Regions from separate parts of the Agrobacterium sp. NPDC090273 genome, predicted to be linked through region 1. Evidence: predicted binding sites of a transcription regulator. Region 1 holds the regulator's gene; each other region holds the start of a gene.
What was found. Region 1 encodes LexA, which represses DNA repair genes until DNA is damaged. Its sites were predicted from a motif close to TGTTCNNNNTGTGTTCNG; they were not measured.
Positions count from the first base shown of each region.

Region 1 (4,188 bases):
ATGCTGGCAAATCATGGCAGTAACCGGCACCGGCGGCCGGGAGCAGCAAGACCGCCGGACATGCCAAAACCGCATGTCAGGCGGGTAGCGGGTGGAGATGACCTGATGGACATCTTCACCCGTCAAACAACGAAGGGCGAACTAAGCCTGCGCCCTTTTTACCGTGTCAGGATTGTCCTTGACGAACTGCACAAACGGTGCGGCCGATCTCACGGCATCGGCAAACTTGCCGCTGCCCTTCAGTCCGTCCACCTCATCCGGCTTGAAGCCCTGCGTCAGCAGGATGCGATAGACGTGCGTGGCGGTTTCGCCCTGAGCGGAGACCCAGGCGGGCAGCGTTGCTTCCAGCGCTTTCTTTTCGCGCTGGTTTCTGTCTGCAACAACGGCGAGGCGCACCAGACTGCCGAGCGGGATCGGGATACCGTTGATACCGACGTCGGGAATGAAGTTGGCGGCGTGCGGCCCGGCGTTGAGATTGTTGTTCTTCAGGATATATGCGCACTGGTTATCCCGCGTCGGCTCCTTGTTCTGCGCCTTGCGCTTCTGATTGAGCTCCACGATCAATTTGCAGTTGGCGACTGTGGAGTTCAAAAGCAACCGGTCATATTCGGCGCGCTTCAAAGCTTCCGGAGAATTGGGCGACACGGTCTGGCATCCCGTGGCCACCAGCAGGCCCAGAAACAATGCGAATTTCATGCGTTTCATGCGAAATTTTCCCGCTCACGCGCCATATCTCCATGCGGAGACACTGGCAGCGATCCATCACGATTTCAGAAAGATGCTTTGAGCGGCAAAGAGCCTTCTGTCCCACAAGACGATCCGGTCATGTCCACATGACCCTCGAAAGCAGGGCCGTAGATATCGTGACACAGCCATTTGGCAACCCAGAGACGTGGGAAGCTGAGAAGATCGTAAAAAAGGTGTAAGCGTTTTCATTCGAAGCCTGCGGGGTTGCGGCAATCCCCGGAGATTTATCCTGATGCCTTTTTCCATCGAGACCCGTTGCGAAAAACACAAAGGGCGCTCGATCCGTTTCTGGAGAGCGCCCTTTGCAGACCCGGACAGCATTGCGCGAGGAAAACCACTGCTGCAAGCCATCGATAACGGGTGATGATCCCTAGATGAGGTGGCGCCCCTCAGTTTTCAAGGGGTGTCGTGATCCAGCACCGTCTTGCTGTATGGTCGCCAGACGATTCTTTCTTCCGAGTGCCCGCATGGAAACCTCCCTCTACCAACCTGTGAAAGCCTTCCTTGAAAATGCCGGCTATACGGTAAAGGGCGAAATCGGCGGCTGCGACCTTGTCGGGATGAGTGACGGTGATCCGCCTGTGGTGGTGGTGTGCGAACTGAAACTCGCCTTCAATCTCGAGCTGATCCTTCAGGCGATCGATCGTGCCGCGATATCCGACGAAGTCTGGATCGCGGCAAAAATGTCTGTCAGTGGCCGAGGGCGCGAGACCGATAAGCGTTACCGCGATCTTTGCCGGCGGCTGGGAATTGGCATGCTTGCCGTCTCCGAAGGCGGTCATGTCAGTGTCATCGTCAGTTCGGTATCGCCGATGCCGCGCACCAACCCGAAACGACGCTCGCGGCTGATGCGCGAACACCAGAAACGCAAGGGTGATCCGGTCCTTGGCGGCAGCACACGCATGCCGCAGATGACAGCCTATCGCCAGCAGGCGCTGGGATGTGCGAAAGCGCTCTCCGAAGGACCGCTCCGGCTTCGGGAAGTCAAGTTGAACGCCCCCGATGCCGGCAAGATATTGCAATCGAACGTCTATGGCTGGTTCGAACGGCTTGAGCGGGGCGTCTATGGTTTGACGGAAGCTGGCCGCGAAGCCTTGGTGCGCTGGCCGACGTGAGATTGCGTGACGCGCTTTAGGAGCTGGATCAATTTGCCTGAAACGCTGTTTCGGGGGCCTGGGACACACAACCGGAACAAAACGCGTCACTCATCAAAATAACCGATTGCAGTTTCACGAAATTTTAGGGGATTGCAGAACACATATGGAACATATAGTGTTCGTTCTGTATTTGTTTCGCAACTTTTCGATGCGATTCTCAAGGGTGTTTTCCTCATGCTGACGCGCAAACAACAGGAATTGCTTCTCTTCATTCATGAGCGAATGAAAGAATCCGGCGTGCCGCCGTCCTTCGATGAAATGAAGGATGCACTCGATCTTGCTTCCAAATCCGGTATCCACCGGTTGATTACCGCGCTTGAAGAACGCGGATTTATTCGCCGGCTACCGAACAGGGCGCGCGCACTTGAAGTCATCAAGCTGCCCGAGGCCTATTCGCCCGGCCTGAAACCGCAACGCGGCTTCTCGCCAAGCGTTATCGAAGGCAGCCTTGGCAAGCCTAAGGCGCCTGAGCCAGCCCCTGCCCCATCGCTGAAACCCGCCAGCAATGATTTTGCCGGTGCGGTCAATGTTCCCGTCATGGGCCGTATCGCGGCCGGTGTGCCGATTTCGGCGATCCAGAACAACACGCATGACGTGGCAGTGCCTGTGGACATGCTGGGTTCTGGCGAACACTACGCGCTGGAGGTCAAGGGCGACTCGATGATCGAGGCCGGTATCTTTGATGGCGATACCGTCATCATTCGCGATGGCAGCACGGCCAATCCGGGCGACATCGTTGTGGCACTGGTGGATGACGAAGAGGCAACGCTGAAACGCTTCCGCCGCAAGGGCGCTTCGATTGCGCTCGAGGCTGCAAACCCGGCCTATGAAACCCGAATCTTCGGACCTGACCGGGTGAAAATCCAGGGCAAGCTGGTTGGCCTTATCCGGCGTTATCACTAACGCCGCATCGATCTGTATCGACGCTTGAACCGCTGGCCATTGGCTGGCGGTTTTGCTTTTGGGCGTGACACAATGGATTGTGTCATTTGCGGTGTTTTGCGTCGTGCCCATAAAGGGCTGAAACACAGATCCGGTGTGGAACCGGGTCCTGAGCATCGGCTTTATCTCGGCAGGGATATGAACAATCTTTGGCATGATGGAGAGAGATTGGTCGGGTGCTGGATAGTCTTGCCGAATAAATCGTGAGGCTGCGTTTTGTCTGACGAGACACCGCCTGCCGGAGCGCTCCCGCGAAAAACGTTGGTCGAGCGACGGTGATCCTTCACAACAGAAGCCAAGCCAGTCCGGTCGGCATCTGTTGGCGCGAGAAAACGATGAGGAAGCGCGGGGGGCAGACGGTCTGATTTCGACTGAACCGGCCCGCTTCGCTGGATGACAGCGTGCCGGTCTGATTGCATGATCCGGTGTAACGGCTCATTTCGAACCGACCCATCATTTCGGCTTATGGGAGCCATGGAATATTTTCGATATTCGAAGCGTGTATCCTGGTCGTAAGAAAGCCAGATCATATCGGGGAGCATGCCATGTACGATCTTTATATCGCCAACAAGAACTACTCGTCCTGGTCGCTGCGACCGTGGGTGCTGATGCGCACGCTGGGCATCGACTTCAACGAAAAGCTCGTGCCATTCGGGCAGGATGTGCCCTTCACCACTTTTTCGCCAACCGGCAAGGTGCCCTGCCTGGTGGATGGCACGACGACAGTGTGGGAATCACTTTCGATCGTCGAATATCTGGCGGAACGGCATGATGGCGTCTGGGCCGCTGACGCCATCGCCCGCGCATGGTCGCGGTCCGCGGCCAGCGAAATGCATGCCGGCTTTTTCTCGCTGCGCAATTTCTACCCCATGTGCGTCGGCATCCGTGCCACGCCGAACCCGGACAATAAGGGTCTTGCGGCGGATATTGCCCGGATCGATGCACTGTGGAGCGAGGGGCTCTCCCGCTTTGGTGGCCCGTATCTGGCCGGTGCGGAGTTTACCGCTGTCGACGCCTTCTTCTCACCCGTGGCGTTCCGTTTTCAGTCCTTTGGCGCCGACCTTTCACCAGCGGCAAAAGCCTATCTGGAGCGTCTTCTCGCCCTTCCGGCGATGCGCGACTGGTACGACGCCGGCCTGAAGGAAATCTGGCGCGACGAACCGCATGAACAGGAGATCCGCGACGTCTCAACCGTGGTTGCCGATCTGCGCAGCCAGGCTTGAAAAATCGTCATTGGTGCGGCGGCCCTTATGGCGTCGCCGCAACCAGTTCCTCGATCGTTTCAGATGTCTCACGGTCAAACGACCGAGTTTTCCAATCATAGGAGCGGTGTTCGCTCCAA
Region 1 is NZ_JBIVYN010000001.1:916,721-920,908, forward strand. Features, by position in the region: gene ACIQT8_RS04555 (hypothetical protein) at 142-705, opposite strand; gene ACIQT8_RS04560 (DUF2161 domain-containing phosphodiesterase) at 1,215-1,862, shown strand; gene lexA (transcriptional repressor LexA) at 2,079-2,807, shown strand; gene ACIQT8_RS04570 (glutathione S-transferase family protein) at 3,392-4,069, shown strand; gene ACIQT8_RS04575 (ComEC/Rec2 family competence protein) at 4,095-4,188, opposite strand, start outside.

Region 2 (4,188 bases), 110 kb from region 1:
ATGTTCTCTACGACGACACGGACGACCGTGCGGGCCAGAAGTTTGCAACTGCCGACCTGATCGGCGTTCCGTTGCAGATCATCGTCGGTCCGCGTTCGGTTGCGAACGGCGAAGTCGAAGTCAAGAACCGCAGAACCGGCGAGCGCGAAACCGTTACGATCGAAGCTGCGATGAACAAGGTGCTTGGCTGAGAAGCCGGATCGAGGAGACGACATGGCAAAAGCCGAGGCTGACAAAAGTGCGGCAGCTTCCGTAAAGGAAACTGCCGCCCGGCCGTTTTCTGCGTTTGAACGCATGGTGGCCTGGCGCTACCTGCGTTCGCGGCGCAAGGAAGCATTCATTTCCGTCATCGCCGGCTTTTCCTTCGTTGGAATCATGCTGGGTGTGGCGACACTCATCATCGTCATGGCGGTGATGAACGGTTTCCGCACCGAGCTGATTTCCCGCATTCTCGGCATCAACGGTCACATGATCGTGCAGCCGATCGATACGCCTTTCAACAATTACGACGATCTGGCGAAGAAGTTCGGCGCCGTCCCGGGCGTCACCATGGCCCTGCCGCTGGTGGAGGGCCAGACGCTGGCCTCCGGCCGTGGCGGTGCAGGTTCCGGCGCGCTGGTGCGCGGCGTTCGCACCGAGGACATCGAGAAGATCAAGGAAGTCTCCTCCAACGTGAAGACGGGCGATCTCGTCGGTTTCATGTCGGGCGAGGGCGTTCTGGTCGGCTCCAGGCTCGCCTCACAGCTCGGCGTGACGGCAGGCGATGACATCACGCTGATTTCGCCGGAAGGCGACGTGACGCCGATGGGCGTCAATCCGCGCGTCAAATCCTACAAGATCTCCGGCGTCTTCGAGATCGGCATGTCGGAATATGATGCGTCGATGATCTATATGCCGCTCAGCGAGGCGCAGCTCTATTTCAATGCCGAGGGCATCGTCCAGTCGATCGAGCTTTACGTCAGCCACCCCGACAATGTTGACGGCATCAGGCCGCTGGTCGAGCAGGCTGCCGAACGGCAGGTCTATATCACCGACTGGAGACAACGAAACCAGACCTTCTTCTCCGCCCTTCAGGTGGAACGAAACGTGATGTTCATGATCCTGACGCTGATCGTTCTGGTCGCGGCGCTCAACATCATCTCCGGTCTCATCATGCTGGTGAAGGACAAGGGCAGCGATATCGCCATCCTGCGCACCATGGGTGCGAGTTCAGGCTCGGTCATGCGCATCTTCTTCATGACTGGCGCGGCCATCGGTATCGTTGGCACCTTTGCCGGCGTGGCGCTTGGCATCCTCGTGTGTCTGAACGTGGAATCGATCCGCCAGTTCTTCTCCTGGGTGTCCGGTACCGTGCTCTTCGATCCGCAGCTTTATTTCCTCAGCCAGCTTCCGGCGGAAATGGATGTAAGCGAAACGATCTCCGTCATCATCATGGCGCTGACGTTGTCTTTCCTGGCAACCATCTTCCCTGCATGGCGGGCTTCCAAGCTCGATCCGGTTCAGGCTCTGCGTTACGAATAAGGACCGCTTCCCGATATGGCTAAAAAAACTGTGCTGCGGCTTACCGGCATCGAGCGGACCTACGGTCAGGGTGAAACCTCGCTGTCCATTCTGCGCAAGGCCGAATTTGAAATGAAGAGCGGCGAGATGGTGGCCCTGGTCGCTCCATCCGGAACGGGCAAGTCGACCCTGCTGCATCTGGCTGGCCTGCTGGAACATTCCGATGCAGGCGAGGTCTTCATCAATGACCAGCCCTGCAGCGATCTGGGTGACGAGGCCCGCACGGCAATCCGCCGCAGCGATATCGGCTTCGTCTATCAGTTCCATCACCTGCTGCCGGAGTTCACCGCGCTGGAGAACGTGATGATGCCGCAGTTGATCGCCGGTCTTTCGAACAAGGAAGCGGCAGCACGCGCCAGCGCGCTGCTCGACTACATGCGTGTCGGTCACCGCGCCGAACACCGCCCGGCCGAGCTGTCAGGCGGTGAGCAGCAACGTGTGGCGATTGCCCGCGCCGTGGCAAATGCGCCGCTGCTGCTGCTTGCTGACGAGCCGACCGGCAACCTCGATCCCGAGACGGCGCATTATGTGTTCGATGCGCTGGAGGCGCTGGTGCGCCAGTCAGGTCTTGCGGCGTTGATCGCCACCCACAATCACGAACTTGCCGCTCGTATGGATCGCCGTGTGACGCTGTCCGAAGGCAAGATCGTCGATTTCTGATCACGGCGGAAGCCGGGCGACTTTGGGCTGAGAGGAACATCCACTCAGCCGCTTTGTTCTCCACACCAGAATTTTTTCAACCCGAAGGCGCTTTCTGCACCTTCGGGTTTTTCGTTTTGGAGTCAAAGGCTTGCTTTGGAGGCGAGGGAACCCGGAGTCGATTCTGCCGTTTGTACAAGACAGAAGCGGGCAAAAGCCTGTTGACAATGAAACAAAATGAGAACAAAGTTGGAACATAACGAGTAAGGAGAGACCAAATGACTGATTTCGTTCGTGACGTCGCCGCTTTCACCTCGATCGCCGTTTTTGTCGCTAGCTTTTCGATGATCCTCACTGCCCTCTGATGGCAGGCTTGAATTGGCTGGCTTGAATTCAAGCCTGAATATGTCCCTCTTGCCTGTGGACTTTACCGCCCGGAAGTTCGAAAATCGGCCGCGATTCAGAATGACGGGATGACGGAATGGGCGAGATGACTGCAAGCGGCGAAACCTCGGGCGAAAAACTGACGACGCCGGGTTTTGTCCATCTGCGGGTTCACTCCGCTTACTCCTTGCTTGAGGGGGCGCTTCCCCTCAAGAAGATCATGTCGAAGGCGGTGGCAGACGGCCAGCCGGCCATTGCCATCACCGATACGAACAACCTTTTTGTTGCGCTCGAGTTTTCCGAGAAGGCGCGTGATGAGGGTCTGCAGCCGATCATCGGCTGTCAGGTCTCCATCGACATGCAGGATGCGGTGGAAGACCGCCGCAACAACAATGCACATCTCGCAAAACTTCCTTCCATCGTGCTGCTTGCTGCCGACGCGCAAGGCTATGAGCGTCTGGTGGACCTCGTCAGCCGCGCATACCTGGAAGGTGAGGGCAGCGGCCACCATGCGGTCAACATCTCGCGCGCCTGGCTGGAGGAGAGTTCCAATGCCGGCCTGATTGCCCTGACCGGTGCTTCGGGCGGCCCAATCGATATCGCCTTGCGGGAAGGTCACGCCGATCAGGCGAAAGACCGGCTGCTGACATTGAAGTCTCTGTTCGGTGACAGGCTCTATATCGAGCTGCAGCGGCAGGGCAATTTCGACCGTGCCCATGAACGGCGGATGATCGGTCTCGCCTTCGAGCACGAGGTTCCGCTGGTTGCCACCAACGAGGCGTTTTTCCCGTCGAAGGCCGACTATGAGGCGCATGACGCCCTGATGGCGGTGGCGCACAATGCCATCGTGTCCGATGACAGCCGTTTCCGCCTGACGCCGGACCACTATCTGAAAAGCCGCGCCGAGATGATGGCGCTGTTCGCCGACGTTCCCGAGGCTCTGGAAAACACTGTCGAGATCGCGCTGCGCTGCTCCTACGTTCTGAAGAAGCGTGGACCGATCCTGCCGCGCTTTACCGGCGCCAGCGACGATCCGGAGGCGGCGGAACGCGCCGAGTCCGGTGAGCTTCGCCGTCAGGCCGTCGAAGGTCTGAATGATCGTCTGGCCGCACTCGGCATGGCGGCTGGTTATACGGAACAGGAGTACCGCGACAGGCTCGATTTCGAACTCGGCGTTATCGAACGCATGAAGTTCCCCGGTTACTTCCTGATCGTTGCCGACTTCATCAAATGGGCCAAGCAGCACGATATTCCCGTTGGTCCCGGCCGCGGTTCGGGTGCGGGCTCGCTGGTTGCCTATGCGCTGACGATCACCGACGTCGACCCCCTGCGTTTCTCGCTGCTGTTCGAGCGCTTCCTCAACCCGGAACGCGTATCGATGCCCGACTTCGATATCGACTTCTGCCAGGATCGTCGCGAAGAGGTGATCCGCTATGTGCAGCGGAAATATGGTCGCGAGCAGGTGGCGCAGATCATTACCTTCGGTTCGTTGCAGGCGCGTGCCGCGTTGCGCGACGTCGGCCGCGTGCTGGAAATGCCTTACGGCCAGGTCGACAAGATCTGTAAGCTGGTGCCGAACAATCCGGCCAATCCAACGCCCCTGTC
Region 2 is NZ_JBIVYN010000001.1:1,024,004-1,028,191, reverse strand. Features, by position in the region: gene proS (proline--tRNA ligase) at 1-191, shown strand, start outside; gene ACIQT8_RS05060 (lipoprotein-releasing ABC transporter permease subunit) at 214-1,521, shown strand; gene ACIQT8_RS05055 (ABC transporter ATP-binding protein) at 1,537-2,220, shown strand; gene dnaE (DNA polymerase III subunit alpha) at 2,681-4,188, shown strand, end outside.
Region 2: the regulator LexA is predicted to act here: its motif matches at 2,439-2,456, upstream of dnaE (DNA polymerase III subunit alpha).

Region 3 (4,188 bases), on a different contig from region 1:
GAAGCTTTTGAGAAGTTGCAGCCGAAAGGCGTGATCTTCTCCGGCGGCCCGGCATCGGTAACGGCTGAAGGCAGCCCCCGCGCACCGCAGGCGGTATTTGATGCCGGTATTCCGATCCTCGGCATCTGCTACGGCCAGCAGACACTCTGCACCCAGCTTGGCGGTGTCGTGGAAGGTGGTCACGCGGCAGAATTCGGTCGCGCCGACATCGACATCAAGAAGGCAAGCCCGCTGTTCGAAGGTTTCTGGGACGTGGGTGGCAGCTATCCGGTATGGATGAGCCATGGCGACCGCGTTACGCAGCTTCCGGAAGGCTTCGAAGTCGCCGCGACCTCCGAAAATGCGCCTTTTGCTATCGCCGTCAACGAAGAGCGTCGCTATTACACCACCATGTTCCATCCGGAAGTGGTGCATACGCCTGACGGGGCAAAGCTTCTTTCCAACTTCGTGCACAAGATCGTCGGGCTGAAGTCCGATTGGACCATGTCCGCCTATCGCGCCGAAATGATCCGCAAGATCCGCGAACAGGTTGGCACTGAGCGTGTGATCTGCGGCCTCTCCGGCGGCGTGGATTCCTCGGTTGCAGCCGTCCTCATCCATGAGGCGATCGGTGACCAGTTGACCTGTATCTATGTCGACCATGGCTTGATGCGGATGGCCGAAAGCGAACAGGTCGTTGGCATGTTCCGTGACCATTATAACATTCCGCTGGTGCACGTAGACGCCTCCGATCTCTTCCTCACGGAACTGGCGGGCGTTTCCGATCCGGAAGTAAAGCGCAAGACCATCGGCCGCTTGTTCATTGAAGTCTTTGAGGCCGAAGCTGCAAAGATCGCTGCTGACGGCAAGGGGGCTCCGAGCTTCCTGGCACAGGGCACGCTTTACCCTGACGTTATCGAAAGCGTTTCCTTCTCCGGCGGTCCATCGGTGACGATCAAGAGCCACCACAATGTCGGCGGCTTGCCGGAACGCATGAACATGAAGCTGGTGGAGCCGCTTCGCGAGCTGTTCAAGGATGAGGTTCGTGCACTTGGCCGGGAACTCGGCCTGCCGGACAGCTTCATCGGCCGCCATCCCTTCCCTGGTCCGGGTCTGGCGATCCGCTGCCCCGGCGCCGTAACGCGCGAAAAGCTCGACATCCTGCGCAAGGCAGATGCCATCTACCTCGATGAAATCCGCAAGGCCGGTCTCTACGACACCATCTGGCAGGCTTTCGCCGTGCTGCTGCCGGTACAGACCGTGGGCGTCATGGGCGACTACCGTACCTATGATTTCGTCTGCGCCCTGCGCGCTGTCACGTCGGTGGACGGCATGACGGCAGATTTCTACCCTTACGACATGAACTTCCTTGGTCGCGCGGCAACCCGCATCATCAACGAGGTGAAGGGCATCAACCGCGTCGTCTACGACGTCACCTCGAAGCCGCCAGGCACCATCGAGTGGGAGTAAGCAGAAGGCGGAGTTTTCTCCGCCTTTGTTCTCTTTTTGTTCTTTAAATTTCTGTCGCCGGATGATATTATGACGACCTTGGCATGAAGCCACGGAGCATCGTCATGGTTTACCTATCGAGCGATGAAACGGTTTCCGACCAGCTTTGTTTCAACTGGACGCAGTCAGCCCCGCAAGCGCGATTTAATGTGCGCTTCCTGAGCAAGCTGTTGTTTTTGTTAAAGCCGCCGCAGCCGTTGAGCGAACAGATTTTTGCGGACGCCTGCCGCCATGCGGAGGGCTGTACACGCCGGAAAGCTTACCCTGCCGACCTGCTGCACATCACGCTCTTTTGCGTCGGATGTTTTGGGGCGATTCCCGAAAGTTTGATCAGCAAAATCCGCAAGGCGATGGACGGGATCAGCGGCCGGCCCTTTCCCGTGACCCTGGACAGATGTGCTGTCTTCGGCAACCGCAGCAGCCATGTCCTGAAAAGCAGTCAAGACATCCCCGAAATTGAAGGCCTTGCGAGACTTCTTCAGCGGCAGCTACGGCGACGCAACCTGCCATTCGTGCCATTCCAGCCGATCGTTCCGCACATCACGACGATTTACGGATGCGGGAAGATCGACACGATGTCGATTGAGCAACCCTATCATTGGACAGCGGACGATTTTGTGCTGGTTTATAGCCACAACGGGCTGACGCGACACGACGAGTTGGGACGATGGTCGCTATCCGCGCAAGCGAACGATTACGAACGACCTGCACGACAACTCATCTTGCAAGGCTCTGACATACAGAGCCACTCGGCATCGGATGTATGAAAAACTGACTACGAGCCACCCGGAGGGATTTTGGCACGGAGCAATCAACGTGCACTTTTAACAGCTCTCACAGAGTGCGCCTATGTTAAAGGCGCACAATCCAGGGCGAGGTAGTCTAACCCCGCCGTTGCGGGTATTAGAGCTGAACCTTGTCGAAAGCCTTGGAATCGATACCGAGGGTTTCCAAGTCTGCGCCAGCAGGCTTGCGATGAGCGCGAACAGCAGCCGAGACAGCCATTGCTGCGCCGAATACGGCGAAGGTTTCACCAAAAAACTTACGCGATGTCTTTGCAACGGAACGCATTTTTCTCTCCATCTTTGATGCCCAGATAATGGGTATAAAAGCAGCTGCTTACAATGCAGGATCAAGCAGCAGAGCTATGCATAAATATGCATCCTCGAAGATAATGTGCCTGCTGAAGCTGCAAAAACGAGCCGCATTGCATTGCGCGCCCAGTTTGTTATGCCACTCGGACACGCAACTCGAACAGGCAGGCATTCCATGACCGTCACCATCTTTGGCATCAAGAATTGCGACACGATGAAGAAAGCCCGGACATGGCTTGAAGCGAACGGCACCGAGTACGCCTTCCACGACTACAAGGCGTCGGGTATCGACAAGGTGCACCTTGAAAGCTGGTGTGATGCAGCAGGATGGGAAACAGTTCTCAATCGGGCTGGCACGACGTTCAAGAAGCTTGATGATGCCGACAAGGCCGACCTGACGCGCGAGAAGGCGATCTCGCTGATGTTCGCACAACCATCGATGATCAAGCGTCCGGTGCTTGAGGCGAAGGGCAAGATCACCGTCGGCTTCAAGCCGGAGACCTATGCAGCCCTGTTCGGCTGAGTGGCTGCATCATGTCCAAGAGCACACGCGCCACCCAGATGCTCGTGAAAGTCGGCGTCTCATTCACCACGGTCACTTATCAATATGACCCGAATGCCGATCGTATCGGTCTTCAGGCTGCCGAGGCTATCGGCGAGCCACCTCACCTCGTGCTGAAGACCCTGATGGCCGAGGTCGATGGCAAGCCGGTCTGCGTTGTTGTGCCTTCCGACCGCGAGGTCAGCATGAAGAAGCTGGCCGCAGCCTTCGGCGGCAAGTCCGCCAACATGATGAAACCCGCTGATGCCGAACGCGCCACGGGATATCATGTGGGAGGCATCAGTCCTTTCGGCCAGAAGAAACTCGTGCCGACCGCCATCGAAGCGCAGGCCATGGGTCACGGCTATGTCTACATGAATGGTGGGCAACGCGGCCTGCAGATCAGGCTCTCGCCTCAGGACGCAATGAAGGCACTCAAAGCCGAAGCCGCGCCGCTCGTCAGCGATTGACGATCCTGTCGGGCCACACGCCTTGAAAGCATTTGGCTTTCACGACGGATGGGCTATGGTTCGGCACTCTTCATGCAAATATACGAAGGCTGATCATGACCGTTTCCCCCATCGATCCCGTCAAACTCGAAAAACTCGCAGAAGTCGCCATCAAGGTTGGCCTGCAATTGCAAAAAGATCAGGATCTGGTGATTACCGCGCCAATGGCGGCACTGCCGCTGGTGCGCCTTTTGACGAAACACGCCTATATGGCTGGCAGCGGTCTCGTCACCACCTTCTATTCCGATGAGGAAACCACGCTTGCACGCTATCGCCATGCAAGCGATGCGAATTTCGACAGGGCCTCGAGCTGGCTTTACGAGGGCATGGCCAAAGCTTACGCCAATGGCGCTGCGCGTCTGGCGATTGCCGGTGACAACCCGATGCTGCTGGCCAACGAAGATCCGGCCAAGGTCGCACGTGCCAACAAGGCCAACTCCACCGCCTATAAACCGGCGCTCGAGAAGATTTCCAACTTCGACATCAACTGGAACATCATCTCCTATCCGAACCCATCCTGGGCAAAACAGGTCTTCCCTGACCTGCCGGAAGATGA
Region 3 is NZ_JBIVYN010000005.1:232,657-236,844, forward strand. Features, by position in the region: gene guaA (glutamine-hydrolyzing GMP synthase) at 1-1,449, shown strand, start outside; gene ACIQT8_RS15450 (2'-5' RNA ligase family protein) at 1,554-2,255, shown strand; gene ACIQT8_RS15455 (hypothetical protein) at 2,392-2,559, opposite strand; gene ACIQT8_RS15460 (ArsC family reductase) at 2,758-3,105, shown strand; gene ybaK (Cys-tRNA(Pro) deacylase) at 3,117-3,593, shown strand; gene ACIQT8_RS15470 (aminopeptidase) at 3,689-4,188, shown strand, end outside.
Region 3: the regulator LexA is predicted to act here: its motif matches at 1,476-1,493, upstream of ACIQT8_RS15450 (2'-5' RNA ligase family protein).